Regions from separate parts of the Enterobacter cloacae complex sp. HYC074_NIDB genome, predicted to be linked through region 1. Evidence: predicted binding sites of a transcription regulator. Region 1 holds the regulator's gene; each other region holds the start of a gene.
The links. The regulator PurR, encoded in region 1, represses purine synthesis genes. The targets are predictions, from matches to a motif close to CANGCAAACGTTTGCNTG.

Region 1 (3,904 bases):
TTGTTTATTCCGCCGTACACACCGCTTGAGGCTGTTTACGACCAGACATTATCACCAGCAGCAGGCCGAGTGCGGCAATGATCGCCCCCATCACCGGCACAAAGCTATAACCCAAACCACCGGAGATCACCGCCCCGCCCGCTGCGGCCCCCAGCGCATTGCCCAGGTTAAACGCACCGATATTCACCGATGAAGAGAGCCCCGGCGCTTCGTGTGCAACGCGCATTACGCGCATCTGCAACGGTGGCACCACGGCAAAGGTTGCGGCGCCCCACACCACCATGGCAATCGCGGCACCCACTTCGTTACGCGCCAGCCACGGAATCGCCACCATGATGACAATCAGCAGCGTTAAAAAACCTTTCAGCGTCCCACTCACGGAGCGGTCGGCAAATTTCCCGCCGAGATAGTTGCCAATCGAGAACCCGACACCAATCAGCACCAGCATCGCGGTAACAAAGAGTGGCGTTGCGTGGGTTATGTCGTGCAGCACCGGGGAGATATAGGTGTAGAGCGTAAACATCGCCCCGGCCCCCAGCACCGTGGTGAGCAGCGCGGACAACACCTGAGGACGCATCAGCACCGCCAGCTCTTTACGTACTTCCGGACGTTCTCCAGCACTTCCTTTCGGCAGTGAGAAGAACAGCGCAACCATCGCGACCACGCCCAGTCCGGCGGTTGCGAGGAAAGACATACGCCAGCCGATGGCTTCTCCCAGCCAGGTGGCGGCGGGAACGCCGCCGATATTAGCGATGGTGAGGCCCATAAACATAGTGGCTACCGCGCTGGCCTGCTTATGTTTTGGCACCACGCTGGCAGCAACAACCGAGCCCAGTCCGAAGAAGGCGCCATGGTTGAGGCTGGTAAGAATGCGCGAAAGCATCAGAGTGGTGTAATCGGGCGAAATCGCGGAAAACACATTGCCGAGAGTGAAAATCGCCATCAGGAAAATCAGCGCGTTGCGGCGCGCACGGTGCGAAAGCAGCAGCGTCATCAGCGGCGCGCCCACCATCACGCCGATCGCGTAGGCGCTAATTAACATACCGGCCGCAGGGATAGAGACGTCTACCCCCCGGGCGATAACAGGCAATAACCCCATCGGGGAGAATTCAGTGGTGCCAATCCCAAAGGCGCCAATCGCCAGGGCCAGCAGGGGAAAATTGATTTTCATGAAGAGGCTCCGGATACCGTGCCATAACCCGGCACAGAACTAAGAAGTCAAAAGCATGACATCAATCACAAAAAATGAGAAGTTAACATTTTGGCAAAAGATTTTTGCCGGAGAGGTAACAATAGCGGCAAGAGAGGGAGAAGGTTCTCCCTCCGCCTGAATCAGTGCAGTGCAGCGGTTAAACCACCGGCAACAATCAGAGCAAGAACAACAATGGTGGTAAACAGCGAAAACTTCAGATCGGTACTCATCAATTTTTCTCCTTTTATTCACCCTACGAAAAGTGAGCTTGCTCATTTTTACACAGTTCAGGTCAAAAATCTTCCAGGATTTAAACGGATATCCACTTTACCTCTTCCCCTTTTCATCAAGATAGGACAAAATTCCACGCTAAATTTATTAGCGTACCGGCCACTGACCCCCTCCTGACGTCCTGTGTCGTTTTCCCGGCGTGTCGCAACTCATGTTTGCGTAATATGGGTGAGAGAAGGCAAACGTTTACCTTCAATTTTTTCAGGAGCTTAGGATATGGTCTGGAGTGACATTTAATGGCAACAATTAAAGACGTAGCAAAACGCGCAAACGTTTCCACTACAACCGTATCACATGTTATTAACAAAACGCGTTTCGTCGCTGAAGAGACGCGTAATGCCGTCTGGGCGGCAATCAAAGAACTGCACTACTCGCCAAGTGCCGTCGCCCGCAGCCTGAAGGTTAATCACACCAAATCGATTGGCCTGCTGGCCACCAGCAGTGAAGCGGCCTATTTTGCTGAAATCATCGAAGCCGTTGAAAAAAACTGCTTCCAGAAAGGCTATACCCTGATTCTGGGCAATGCGTGGAACAACATTGAAAAACAGCGCGCTTACCTGTCAATGATGGCGCAAAAGCGCGTCGACGGTCTTCTGGTAATGTGTTCTGAATACCCTGAGTCGGTCCTTTCCATGCTGGAAGAGTATCGCCACATTCCGATGGTGGTCATGGACTGGGGCGAGGCGCGCGCAGACTTCACCGACTCCGTTATTGATAACGCCTTTGAAGGCGGCTACATGGCGGGGCGTTATCTGGTAGAACGCGGTCATCGTGAAATTGGCGTGATCCCGGGACCTCTGGAGCGTAACACCGGTGCTGGCCGTCTGGCCGGTTTCATGAAAGCGATGGAAGAGGCGCTGATCACCGTGCCGGAAAACTGGATTGTTCAGGGCGACTTCGAGCCGGAGTCAGGCTATCGCGCCATGCAGCAGATCGTCTCCCAGCCGCATCGCCCTACCGCGGTGTTCTGCGGCGGTGACATCATGGCGATGGGCGCGCTATGCGCGGCAGATGAACTCGGCCTGCGCGTCCCCCAGGATATCTCGGTGATCGGCTATGACAACGTGCGCAACGCCCGCTTCTTTACCCCGGCGCTGACCACCATTCACCAGCCGAAAGATTCGCTGGGTGAAACGGCCTTCAACATGCTTCTGGACAGGATCGTCAACAAGCGTGAACAGTCCCAGTCCATTGAAGTTCACCCGCGCCTGATAGAACGCCGTTCCGTTGCGGACGGTCCGTTCCGCGACTACCGTCGTTAATCACTTTCCGGGGCCAGCTATGCTGGTTCCCGCAACCACTCCCGGTTCAGCGTTTCGCTGTCTCCCAGATAATCCAGCAGCCAGGCCATGGCGGGCGAGACGTCGTTTTGCTGCCACGTCAGACAGCATGCGGCATCCGGGAAGGGGTTTTCCAGCGTCAGAGCCACCCACTCTCCCGCGTCGATGCGCGGGCGCGCAAAATGCACCGGCACCATGCCAACGCACAGCCCCGCGCTCAGACAGGTGGCTGACGACTCCCAGTCCGGCGCGACCACGCGGCGCTGATTATCCAGCAACCAGGTAATGCGCTTGGGCAGCGAGCGGGAGGTATCTTCCAGCACCAGCGAGGGCCAGTTGCGTAATGTGTCATCGCTCAGCGGCCCTTCCAGCGCTGCCAGCGGGTGATCGCGCGCGACCACGCAGGTCCAGCTCAGCATGCCCATGTCGCGAAACGCGTAGCGCCCACCAACCGGGATCGCCTGGGTTGCACCAATCGCCATCTCCGCCCTGCCGTCCGCCAGCGCATCCCAGACGCCGTTGAACACTTCCTGCGAAACACGCAGTTCGACGTCGGAAAAATGACGATAGAAATCGACGATCATCTGCCGGGTCCGCTCCGGCTTAACAATGTTATCCACCGCGATAGCGAGATGCCCGCGCCAGCCGTTGGCGATCTGCTGGCACTGCTCACGGGTGATCTGCATTTTTTTGATGACAGACCGCCCTTCCTTCAAAAACCACGCTCCGGCAGGCGTGAGCTCCACGTCGCGATGACGCCGCTCGAACAGCGGCACCGCCAGCCACGCTTCCAGCTGACGCACCGTGTAACTGATCGCCGAGGGAACGCGATGCAGCTCCTGGGCGGCGCCGGTAAAGCTGCCGTTACGCGCCACGGCATCAACCACTTCAAGGGAATAATCTGACCACATCTTTAGCCTGCAAATTTTTTGAATGCACCCGCCAAATATTAGCGTTTCACAAGCCGCTTTGCACTCCCTACACTCTGCGCCAACGTACACCTGCCTCCTCAGGAGAAAAAAAGTGCAACCCAGGAAAGGATTTTTAGTCTGGCTCGGCGGCTTAAGCGTGCTGGGCTTTTTGGCGACCGATATGTATCTGCCCGCGTTCGCCGCGATGCAGGAAGATTTGCAAACCCCTG
Region 2 (3,904 bases), 1.4 Mb from region 1:
GCTGCGCCAGAATCGCTTCTACCGCGTCGCGATCTGCGGCGCGTACCTGAATGACCGCGCCAAGCTCTTCGTTAAACAGCGCCGCCAGGCGGTCTTCGCCAAGCGTAGCAATGTTTGCTTCAACGCCGCAGTGACCGGTGAAGGCCATCTCTGCCAGCGTCACCAGCAGGCCACCATCGGAACGGTCGTGGTAGGCCAGCAGCTTACGCTGCGCCACCAGCGCCTGAATTGCGTCGTAGAAGCCTTTCAGTTGGGCGACGTCGCGCACGTCGGCTGGCTTATCGCCGAGCTGGCGGTAAACCTGCGCCAGCGCGGTGGCGCCCAGGGCGTTATGGCCTTTGCCGAGGTCAATCAACAGCAGGGCGTTATCTTCAGTGGAAAGCTGCGGCGTAACGGTATGACGTACGTCTTCCACGCGCGCAAACGCGGTGATCACCAGCGACAGCGGAGAGGTCATCTCGCGCTGCTCGTTACCTTCCTGCCAGCGGGTTTTCATCGACATGGAGTCTTTACCCACCGGAATGGTCAGGCCGAGCGCAGGACACAGTTCCTCACCCACCGCTTTCACGGCTTCATACAGGCCGGCGTCTTCACCAGGGTGACCGGCAGCGGCCATCCAGTTCGCGGAGAGCTTGATACGTTTAATGTCGCCAATCTGCGTCGCGGCAATGTTGGTCAGCGCTTCACCAACGGCCAGTCGCGCAGAGGCGGCGAAGTCCAGCAGCGCCACCGGCGTACGTTCGCCCAGCGCCATCGCTTCGCCGTAATAGCTGTCGAGGCTCGCGGTGGTCACGGCGCAGTTAGCGACCGGGATCTGCCACGGGCCAACCATCTGATCGCGGGATACCATACCGGTCACGGTGCGGTCGCCGATGGTCACCAGGAAGGTTTTCTCTGCCACAGCAGGCAGGTGCAGCACGCGGTTCACCGCGTCTGCAACGGTAATATCCTGGCGATCCAGCGCTTTGCCCGCCGCTTTACGGGTGGTTACGTCGCGGGTCATCTTCGGCGTTTTACCGAGCAGAACGTCGAGCGGCAGATCGATTGGCTGGTTGTCGAAATGGGTGTCACTCAGAGTCAGGTGCTGCTCTTCGGTCGCTTCACCGATGACGGCATACGGCGCGCGCTCGCGGCGGCACAGCTCGTCAAACAGCGGCAGTTGGTCGGCCGCAACCGCCAGCACGTAGCGCTCCTGGGATTCGTTACACCAGATTTCCAGCGGGCTCATGCCAGGCTCATCGCTCAGGATATCGCGCAGGTTGAAACGACCACCGCGGCCGCCGTCGCTCACCAGCTCCGGCATGGCGTTGGACAGACCGCCCGCTCCCACGTCGTGGATAAAGAGAATCGGGTTAGCATCACCCAGCTGCCAGCAGCGGTCGATTACTTCCTGACAGCGACGCTCCATCTCAGGGTTGTCACGCTGCACGGAGGCGAAATCGAGATCCGCATCAGACTGGCCGGAGGCCATAGAAGAGGCCGCACCGCCGCCCAGACCGATGTTCATCGCCGGGCCGCCGAGCACGATCAGCTTCGCGCCGACGACGATCTCGCCTTTTTGCACGTGATCGGCACGGATGTTGCCGATCCCGCCCGCCAGCATGATCGGTTTGTGATAGCCGCGCAGCTCTTCGCCGTTGTGGCTGTCCACTTTCTCTTCATAGGTACGGAAGTAACCGTTCAGCGCCGGACGACCAAATTCGTTGTTAAACGCCGCGCCGCCCAGCGGGCCTTCGGTCATGATATCCAGCGCGGTCACGATGCGCTCTGGCTTGCCGAAATCTTCTTCCCACGGCTGTTCAAAGCCCGGGATACGCAGGTTGGAGACGGAGAAACCGACCAGACCCGCTTTTGGTTTTGCACCACGACCGGTCGCCCCTTCGTCACGGATTTCACCGCCGGAGCCGGTCGCCGCACCCGGCCATGGGGAGATCGCCGTCGGGTGGTTGTGGGTTTCCACTTTCATCAGGATATGCGCAGGCTCCTGATGGAAGTCATAGCGCCCTGCTTCGCGATCGGCGAAGAAGCGGCCCACCTCGGAACCTTCCATCACCGCGGCGTTGTCTTTATAGGCAGACAGCACGTGGTCAGGGGTTTGCTCCATGGTGTTTTTGATCATTTTGAACAGCGACTTCGGCTGCTGTTCGCCGTCGATAATCCAGTCGGCGTTGAAAATCTTGTGGCGGCAGTGCTCGGAGTTGGCCTGCGCGAACATATACAGTTCGATGTCGTTCGGGTTGCGATTCAGCTTAACGAATGCATCCTGAAGGTAGTCGATTTCATCCTCTGCGAGTGCCAGACCAAGACGCAGGTTTGCGTCAATCAGCGCCTGACGGCCCTGCCCCAGCAGATCCACGCTCTGTACCGGCGCAGGCTGATGGTGGGAGAACAGTTTCTGCGCATCATCCAGAGAGTCAAACACGCTCTCCATCATGCGGTCGTGCAGTTCAGCCGCAACCGCCTGCCACTGCGCGTCGCTCAGGGTAGAGGCTTCCACGTAGTACGCCACACCGCGCTCCAGACGGTTAATCTGGTTCAGGCCGCATTTGTGAGCGATGTCTGTTGCTTTGGAAGACCAGGGGGAGATGGTGCCAGGGCGTGGCGTGGCGAGGATTAATTTGCCGGTCGGCGTATGGCTGCTCAGGCTTGGGCCATATTTAAGCAGACGTTCCAGCTGTACGCGCTCCTCTGCATTCAGGGGGGCATTCAGGTCAGCAAAATGGACATACTCAGCGTAAATATTGCTTACCGGAAGGTCGGCCGCCTGAAAACGTGCCAGCAGTTTGGTAATACGGAAGGCAGACAGTGCAGGCGAACCACGCAGAATTTCCATCATAAGTCTCTCGTCTTCGAAGCGCCGGGGCGCTTACAGTGTGCGCAAGGGGGGAAAACGGGCGTCATTATAGAGAATCCTGAGCGCCGACGAAACCGTTTGCGTCGAAATAAAATCAACCTTTATGTTTAACAATAGATGTGACCTGTCTCTCTAATTGGTTGCCAACTGGCGCTACTTTGCGCAAAATGCCGCTCAATCAATGGCAAACTCTACTCTTAACATGACTACAGCACACTGAGGCAACCGGCGTCGCAGAGAATTAACTAATTGAAAAAATTAAAGATTAATTATCTGCTCATCGGCATTGTTACGTTGCTGCTGGCAGTGGCCCTCTGGCCGTCTATCCCCTGGTTCGGCAAGGCCGAAAACCGTATCGCCGCCATTCAGGAGCGGGGGGAGTTGCTCGTCAGTACCCTCTCCTCCCCGCTTATTTACGACGATATCAACGGTAAAACCATCGGTCTTGATTACGAACTGGCACAGCTGTTTGCGGACTATCTGGGCGTGAAGCTGAAAGTTACCGTGCGGCAGAACATCAACCAGCTGTTTGATGATTTGGACCATGACCGTGCCGATATTCTCGCCGCAGGTCTGGTGTACAACAGCGAACGCAGCAAAAACTATCAGCCGGGCCCGACCTACTACTCCGTGTCGCAGCAGGTGGTTTATCGTGTGGGTAGCCTGCGCCCGCGCTCACTGGCCGACATCACCGACCAGCAATTGACCATTGCGCCAGGCCATGTGGTGATTGACGATCTGCGGGCGTTGAAAGAGAAAAAATACCCTAACCTCAGCTGGACGGTCGATCCTAAACTCGGCACGACCGAATTGCTGGAGCAGGTAAAAGATAAAAAGCTGGCCTATACCATTGCTGATTCGGTGGCGATCAGTCTTTTCCAGCGCGTTCATCCTGAAATCGCCGTGGCGCTGGATGTGACCGACGAACAGCCGGTGACCTGGTTTACCCAGCTGGACGACGATCAAACCGTCTCTGCGGCCATGCTCGATTTCTTTAATTCCATCAATGAAGACGGCACCCTGGCGCGTCTGGAAGAGAAATATCTCGGT
Region 3 (3,904 bases), 1.5 Mb from region 1:
GCCGCTTGATGAGCAGGGGGAACCCGGTAAGCGCGAAGAGTTTCGCCGGTTTAGCGAGGGAGACGGTATTCCCGACGGTGCGGCAATGGATGAGGAAGGCTGCTACTGGAGCGCACTGTTTGACGGCTGGCGTATCGCACGGTTTTCACCGCAAGGCGAACAGCTGGAAGAGCACCGGCTGCCGGTACGCTGCCCGACAATGGTCTGCTTTGGCGGCGACGATATGAAAACGCTGTTTATCACCACCACGCGGGAAAATATGGAGGCGGAGGAGCTGGAGAAATACCCGCTTTCCGGTGCCATCTTCACCCTGCCTGTAAATGTGGCAGGGATGAAGAAAAGCCGCTTTATCGAACATTAAGCCGGATCGACCGGGACCACGGTTTCGCTCGGATAGCAGCCCAGCACTTTCATGGAGCGTGTGATCTCGCCCAGTTCGCGCAGGGCTTTCTGCATGGATGCAGACTCCAGGTTGGCCTGAACGTCGAGATAGAACATCTCTTCCCACGGGTTGCCATGTATTGGGCGGGATTCCAGCTTCGTCATGATCAGGTTGTGATTACGCAGCACCAGCAGCGCTTCAACCAGCGCACCCGCCTGCTGGCCGGTCGCCATCAACAGGGTGGTTTTCGCCGGGACCTGGTCCGACACGTTGATGGCCTTGCGGGCCAGAACCACGAAACGGGTGATATTCTGCGTCTGGTTGGCCAGATTGCGTTCCAGCACCTGTAAGCCATACAGCGCGCCGCCCGCTTCGCTACCGAGAGCCGCGACGGCAGGAGAGTTTGCCTGCGCCACTTTTTCCATCGCCGCCGAGGTGCTTTCGGTGTACTCAATTTTCCAGTGCGGATAACGGTTCAGGAACTGGCTGCACTGCTGGAACGGCTGCGGGTGACTGTACACCGTTTCGATCTGACTCAGATCGGTTGAGCCAGAGACCAGCACACAGTGATCGATAGGGATGGTCAACTCGCCGACTAACGACAGGCTGGTGTGCTGGAGCAAATCGTAAACATCGTTGATGGCGCCGGAACTGGTGTTCTCAATAGGCACCACGGCGTAATCTGCCTGGCCGGTTTCGACCTGGTTGAAAATGTCTGCAAATTTCGCGCAACCGCTCTCAATAAACTCTTCGAAATGGCGGGCTGCGTACTGGCGAGCCGCCAGATGAGAATAGGAGCCTTTCGGGCCGAGGAAAGCGATACGAGCAGAGTGCGGGTTGGTTTTGTTCAGATGCTGCTGGAGCAGGGCCTGTTGCGTCAGAACGGAATCTTCAATGATGAGCTGGAACAGGCGGGTGATGTAGTGCGCATCCAGATGATGCGCTTTGCCGAGTTGAATCAACCGTTCCAGTAAATCACGTTCGCGATCGATATCGCGCACCGGCCGATGGGACTCGAGCTTCGCTTTGCCCACTTCAATGGCGAGCGCGCGGCGTTCGGCCAGCAGGGCCAGTAATTTTTCGTCGAGTGCACTGATTTTTACGCGTAAATCCAGGAGCGGGTTTTCCGGTGTCATAGTGTTGTCTGTCTCATTTTATCGTTATCAATAAAAAAGGCCTCCCGGTGTGGGAGGCCTTGTTGTTCGTCTTCGCATTCTTTATCACACGACGAAACGCCTCCCGGTCAGGGGAAGGTAAAAAAGAATGCGAAGAAAAACGGCGTCTGTTTCATAAGGTCATCCTGAAAATGATAGGGTTAAAGTACCTGCACTGTTTTGATCCTGTCAATAAAAAACGCGCCCGAAGGCGCGTTGTCGGTACACTCAATTTTAGAGGATTACTCTTCTTCAACTTCTTCCGCGAAGCTGGCGTCTTTCACCGAGGTTGCGGCGCGACGTGCTTCACCTTTGTGTTGCACTTTATTGAGCTGCCGTTCCAGCTTGTTGATCAAATCGTTAATTGCGGTGTACATATCCTCGTGTTTTGCGCTGGCGACCAGATGGCCGTTTGGAGTATTGATAGTTGCATCAGCGATGAAACCCTGCGGCTCCTTGGACAGGATGATATGTGGATTAATCAAATGTGTTTGCCATTTATCCAGTTTGGCGAGACGGTCTGCGACGTGCTGGCGGATTGCCGGAGTAATTTCCATTTGTTTACTGGTAATGTTCATTGTCATAAATTTTACCTCTTGTCTTTCCGTCTTGGTGATTCCAGCATACCCGACCCAATGTCAAAATGTGTGATTTAGATCACGTTATTTTGTCGGTTTTTGTCAGGGAATCTTTTTTGTGAGGCAGGGCAGGAAGAGGTGAGATTTACCTTGTCGAAGCCAAAAATTGCGGTCATAGTTGAATGGATGTGTTGAAGCTAAACCGCTTCAGCGTAAGTCTGAAAGAATAAAAAAACGGCAGCCCGCGGGCTGCCGTTATGCGTTGTAGCGGTATCAGGTGTTGCTGCTGTTCGCGGCGATGATTTTCGCCACTTTGTCAGCCTGAGCCGTCATCTGCATCTGGCGATACGCATTTTCCATCAGCTTCAGGCCATCACGCGTGGCTTGGGTATCCGGATAATCACGCAGCATGCCTTCTACACGGTTAACCACGGCAACCCATGCGCCACGGCGGGTGTAGTATTCCGCAACGGAGTACTCATATTTCGCCAGACGATCTTTCAGGAACACCAGACGCTTAGTGGCATCGGTAATGTACTGGCTGTTCGGGTAGCTACGCACCAGTTTGGAGAAGTCATTGAAAGCATCACGCGCATGTTGCGGGTCACGGTCTGAACGATCCACCCCGAAGAAGCCCTGCAATGCACTGTCATCCAGCGCCATGTTAGTCAGGCCGCGCATGTACATCACGTAATCGATGTTAGGATGGGTAGGGTTCAGACGCATGAAACGATCGATCGTTGCCTGAGCCAGCGGCAGATCGGCATTTTTGTAGTAGGCGTAGATAAGATCTAACTGTACCTGCTGCGAATACGGACCAAACGGATAGCGATTATCCAACGCTTCCAGTTGCGTTATCGCCTGTTTCCAGTTACCGTCCTGCAACTTTTGTTGTGCAGTCGCATAGATTTCATTCGGCGGATTGTCAGGGACCTGTTCATTCGAACCGGAGCAGCCCACCAAAGCCAGGCTCAACGTGGCCGCTGCCACCAGATATTTCATGCGCGTCATGACGTTTTGACTTTCCTCAAATGTTTGTCCGGGAGAAACTCAGTTCCTGCTCCCGATTAAGACCAGCTACAATAGCACACTATATTAAACGGCAAAGCCGTAAAACCCAACGTTAAACGAAGAAGCAGTTTATGGCACAACGAGTAGAACTCACCGCAACAGTCTCCGAAAATCAGCTCGGTCAACGCTTAGATCAGGCTTTGGCCGAATTGTTCCCTGATTATTCGCGTTCACGCATAAAAGAATGGATCCTTGACCAGCGCGTGCTGGTAAACGGCAAGATCTGGGACAAAGCAAAAGAGAAAGTGTTTGGTGGGGAAGCTGTCGCCATCAATGCTGAAATCGAAGAGGAAATCCGCTTCGAGCCGCAGGATATCCCGCTGGATATCGTCTACGAAGATGACGACATTCTGGTCATCAACAAGCCGCGCGACTTTGTTGTTCACCCGGGCGCGGGCAATCCTGACGGTACGGTACTTAACGCACTCCTTCATTATTATCCGCCGATTGCCGACGTACCGCGTGCCGGTATTGTTCACCGTCTGGATAAAGACACCACGGGTCTGATGGTGGTGGCGAAGACGGTTCCCGCCCAGACTCGCCTGGTGGAATCGTTGCAACTGCGCGAAATCACCCGTGAGTATGAAGCGGTGGCGATTGGTCATATGACCTCTGGCGGCACGGTGGAAGAGCCTATCAGCCGTCACCCAACCAAGCGTACGCATATGTCCGTACACCCGATGGGTAAACCGGCGGTAACCCATTACCGCATCATGGAA
Region 4 (3,904 bases), 390 kb from region 1:
GTCTGCAAGCCGCGTATTCACTGGGGTTGGGCGCCTTGACGTAGCAGGCTTTGCCAGTTATGGTGCCCTTCGTGCGCTAAGCATATTGACAATTTCTTTTACCTGTAGACCTGATTATCATGGACAAATTTGACGCTAATCGCCGCAAATTGCTGGCGTTAGGTGGCGTTGCGCTGGGCGCAGCAGCCATCCTTCCGACGCCAGCATTTGCCACCCTCTCGACACCTCGTCCGCGTATTTTAACGCTCAACAATCTGCATACTGGTGAGACGCTTAAAGCGGAATTTTTCGATGGCAGAGGCTATATTCAGGATGAATTAGCAAGACTCAACCATTTTTTCCGTGATTTCCGCGCGAATAAAATCAAAGCCATCGACCCTGGATTATTCGATCAGCTTTACCGCTTGCAGGGACTGCTGGGAACCAAAAGGCCGGTGCAGCTCATCTCTGGCTATCGCTCTCTGGATACCAACAATGAACTGCGTGCCCACAGCCGTGGGGTAGCGAAAAAAAGCTATCACACCAAAGGGCAGGCGATGGATTTCCATATTGAGGGCGTTTCGTTAGCCAATATTCGCAAAGCGGCGTTATCTATGCGCGCAGGTGGTGTAGGATACTACCCACGTAGCAACTTTGTGCATATTGATACCGGGCCGGTTCGGCACTGGTAATAACGAAACACAGGAGCAGTATGAACTATCGTATTATTCCGGTTACCGCGTTCTCACAGAACTGTTCATTGATCTGGTGTGAACAAACTAAACTGGCCGCGCTTGTTGATCCCGGTGGCGACGCTGAGACAATCAAGCAGGAAGTCGCTGCCAGCGGTGTAACGCTGATGCAGATTTTACTCACCCATGGCCATCTCGACCATGTGGGTGCAGCGGCTGAACTGGCTGAATACTACGGTGTGCCGATTATCGGCCCGGAAAAAGAAGATGAGTTCTGGCTACAGGGATTACCTGCTCAAAGCCGTATGTTTGGCCTGGAAGACTGTCAGCCACTGACACCGGACCGCTGGCTGAACGAAGACGATCGCGTTAACGTAGGGAATGTAACTTTACAGGTGTTGCATTGCCCCGGACATACGCCCGGCCATATTGTCTTCTTTGATGACGTGTCGCGTCTGCTGATTTCCGGTGACGTGATTTTCAAAGGGGGCGTAGGACGCAGTGATTTCCCACGCGGCGATCACGGTCAGCTGATTCAGTCGATTAAGCAGAAGTTATTACCGTTAGGTGATGATGTGACGTTTATCCCTGGACACGGACCAATGTCAACGCTGGGGGATGAGCGGTTGCATAACCCGTTCCTTCAGGATGAAATGCCTGTCTGGTAAACCCGGTAAAATAAAAAAGCCTGCACGATGCAGGCTTTTTTTTAGGGATGCAGGTTACAGCACCGCGACAATGGCTTCGCACAGCGGCGCCATGTTGTCAGGCGTCATACCTGCAACGTTCACGCGGCCAGATGCAACGGCATACACGCCAAACTCTTCACGCAGGCGCAGCACCTGCTCTTTGGTCAGGCCGCTGAAGGAGAACATGCCGTTCTGCTTGATGATGAAGCTGAAGTCACGGTCAGCGCCTTTCTCAGCCAGCGTGTTCACAAACAGCAGACGCATGCGCTGAATGCGCTGACGCATATCGTTCAGCTCTTGCTCCCAGATGGCGCGCAGCGCATCGTTGCTCAGGATCGTCGCGACCACAGACGCACCGTGTGCCGGTGGGTTGGAGTAGTTAGCGCGGATCACGGACTTCATCTGGCTGAATGCGCGATCGACGGTTGCTTCGTCAGCAGCCACCAGCGTACAGGCGCCGACACGCTCGTTATACAGACCAAAGTTCTTGGAATAGGAGCTTGCGACTATCAACTCCTGATGCACGGCGGCGAATGCACGCAGACCTTCTGCATCTTCTTCCAGACCACGGGCAAAGCCCTGGTAAGCGAAGTCAAACAGCGGCAGCCAGCCTTTTTCAACGGACAGCTTAGCCAGCTGTTCCCACTGCTCAAGCGTAGGATCGATACCGGTTGGGTTATGGCAGCAGCCGTGGAACAGCACCACATCGCCCGCCTGGGCTTCGCTCAGGCTGGCCAGCAGGCCGTCGAAATCCAGCGCGTGGCTGGCTGCGTCGTAGTAGGCGTATTCACGCACTTCCAGACCCGCAGAATTAAACACGCTCTTATGGTTCGGCCAGCTTGGATTGCTTACCCACACACGCTTCACAGAAGTGTTTTTCGCCAGGAAATCTGCCGCCACGCGCAGTGCGCCGGTACCGCCTGGGGTCTGCGCCGTGCGGGCGCGTTTTTCGCTCACAATGGTGCTGCCTTTGCCGAACAGCAGCTCCTGGGTGCAGCGACCAAATTCAGGGATACCATCAATACCGAGGTAGTTTTTGGTGGTTTCGTTTTCCAGCAGATACTGCTCAGCTTTTTTGACGCTGGTCAGTACCGGAGTTTTGCCGGTTTCATCTTTATATACACCAATACCCAGGTTGATTTTTCCAGGGCGGTCGTCGGCGCGAAACAGATCGGCCAGGCCCAGAATTGGGTCGGCAGGAGCGGCAGTAATGTTCTCAAACATGACGAAGTTCCATTGTGATTACAGAAGTGAAATCCGCTATCAGGTTAACGGTAGATTTACAAAATGCCAACCGTTTGCGACGAAAAGCGTGCGGCTTTTCAAAAGTCGCTATTATTTTCTCTCAGGAATAAAAAAACAGGGCCGAAGCCCTGTTCATTAAGCATATAACAACGAGGTGTGCTGATTAGAACTGGTAAACCAGACCCAGAGCCACGATGTCGTCGTTGTTGATGCCCAGCTTGTTGTCGTCTTTCAGCTGGTTGATCTGATAGTCAACATAGGTAGACATGTTTTTGTTGAAGTAGTATGTCGCACCAACGTCGATGTAGTTGATGTAGTCTTCGTCACCGATACCTTCTACGTCTTTCGCTTTAGATTTGTAGTAAGCGATGGACGGACGCAGGCCGAAGTCGAACTGGTACTGAGCGACGACAGAGAAGTCCTGAGACTTGTTAGCGAAACCACGGCTGCCCAGACGCGCTGCGTTACGCATTTCGCCATAAATAGCTGCCAGGTAGATGTTGTTCGCGTCATATTTCAGGCCGGTTGCCCACTGTTCAGCTTTGTCGCCTTTACCCCATTCCAGCGTCTGCTGGTTGTTGGTACGGTCAGCGGCGCCATAAGCACCCACAATGCCGAAGCCTTCGAAATCATAGCTCAGTGAGGTTGCCCAGCCGTCGCCGTTGGAACGTACTGCATCAGTACGCTCGTTTTTGCCCAGGTACTGAACACCAAAGTTCAGACCGTCAACCAGGCCGAAGAAGTTGCTGTTACGGTACGTCGCCAGGCCACCGGTACGGCCAGAGAAGAAGTTATCGCTCGCGCCGGTGTCGCCACCGAACTCAGGGAGCATATCGGTGATGCCGATTGCATCATAGACCAGACCGTAGTTACGACCGTAGTCGAAGGAGCCTGCGTCACCGAATTTCAGACCTGCGAATGCCAGACGGGTTTTGTTGCCGTTCTGTGCATCGCCACCTTCAGAGTTGTTACCCTGGAAGTTGTATTCCCACTGACCGTAGCCAGTCAGCTGATCGTTGATCTGAGTTTCGCCTTTGAAGCCCAGACGTGCGTAAGTGTTGTCGCCATCGTTGCTGTCATTATCGGAGAAGTAATGCAGGCCGACTGCTTTCCCGTAAAGATCTAATTTGTTGCCGTCTTTGTTATAGATTTCAGCAGCGTTTGCTGCACCGGCTACCAGCAGGGCAGGGACTACCACTGCCAGGATATTGCGCTTCATCATTATTTATTACCCTCATTGGTTTTTTTATGACACTCGCCACTGCCGTCAATAAATTCTGTCAATAAATATTTCCGGAA

Region 2: the regulator PurR is predicted to act here: its motif matches at 2,922-2,939, upstream of purL (phosphoribosylformylglycinamidine synthase).
Region 3: the regulator PurR is predicted to act here: its motif matches at 2,218-2,235, upstream of raiA (ribosome-associated translation inhibitor RaiA).
Region 4: the regulator PurR is predicted to act here: its motif matches at 2,648-2,665, upstream of O1724_RS08320 (amino acid aminotransferase).

The regions. Positions count from the first base shown of each region.
Region 1 is NZ_CP114214.1:2,101,151-2,105,054, reverse strand. It holds gene O1724_RS10430 (MFS transporter) at 5-1,171, opposite strand; gene cydH (cytochrome bd-I oxidase subunit CydH) at 1,333-1,422, opposite strand; gene purR (HTH-type transcriptional repressor PurR) at 1,720-2,745, shown strand; gene punR (DNA-binding transcriptional activator PunR) at 2,763-3,674, opposite strand; gene punC (purine nucleoside transporter PunC) at 3,787-3,904, shown strand, end outside.
Region 2 is NZ_CP114214.1:3,539,795-3,543,698, forward strand. It holds gene purL (phosphoribosylformylglycinamidine synthase) at 1-2,836, opposite strand, end outside; gene mltF (membrane-bound lytic murein transglycosylase MltF) at 3,104-3,904, shown strand, end outside.
Region 3 is NZ_CP114214.1:3,582,515-3,586,418, reverse strand. It holds gene O1724_RS17335 (SMP-30/gluconolactonase/LRE family protein) at 1-361, shown strand, start outside; gene pheA (bifunctional chorismate mutase/prephenate dehydratase) at 358-1,518, opposite strand; Phe leader region at 1,549-1,674, opposite strand; gene pheL (pheA operon leader peptide PheL) at 1,626-1,673, opposite strand; gene raiA (ribosome-associated translation inhibitor RaiA) at 1,779-2,120, opposite strand; gene bamD (outer membrane protein assembly factor BamD) at 2,388-3,125, opposite strand; gene rluD (23S rRNA pseudouridine(1911/1915/1917) synthase RluD) at 3,257-3,904, shown strand, end outside.
Region 4 is NZ_CP114214.1:1,709,065-1,712,968, forward strand. It holds gene mepK (peptidoglycan L,D-endopeptidase MepK) at 120-671, shown strand; gene O1724_RS08315 (MBL fold metallo-hydrolase) at 692-1,339, shown strand; gene O1724_RS08320 (amino acid aminotransferase) at 1,394-2,584, opposite strand; gene ompF (porin OmpF) at 2,769-3,827, opposite strand.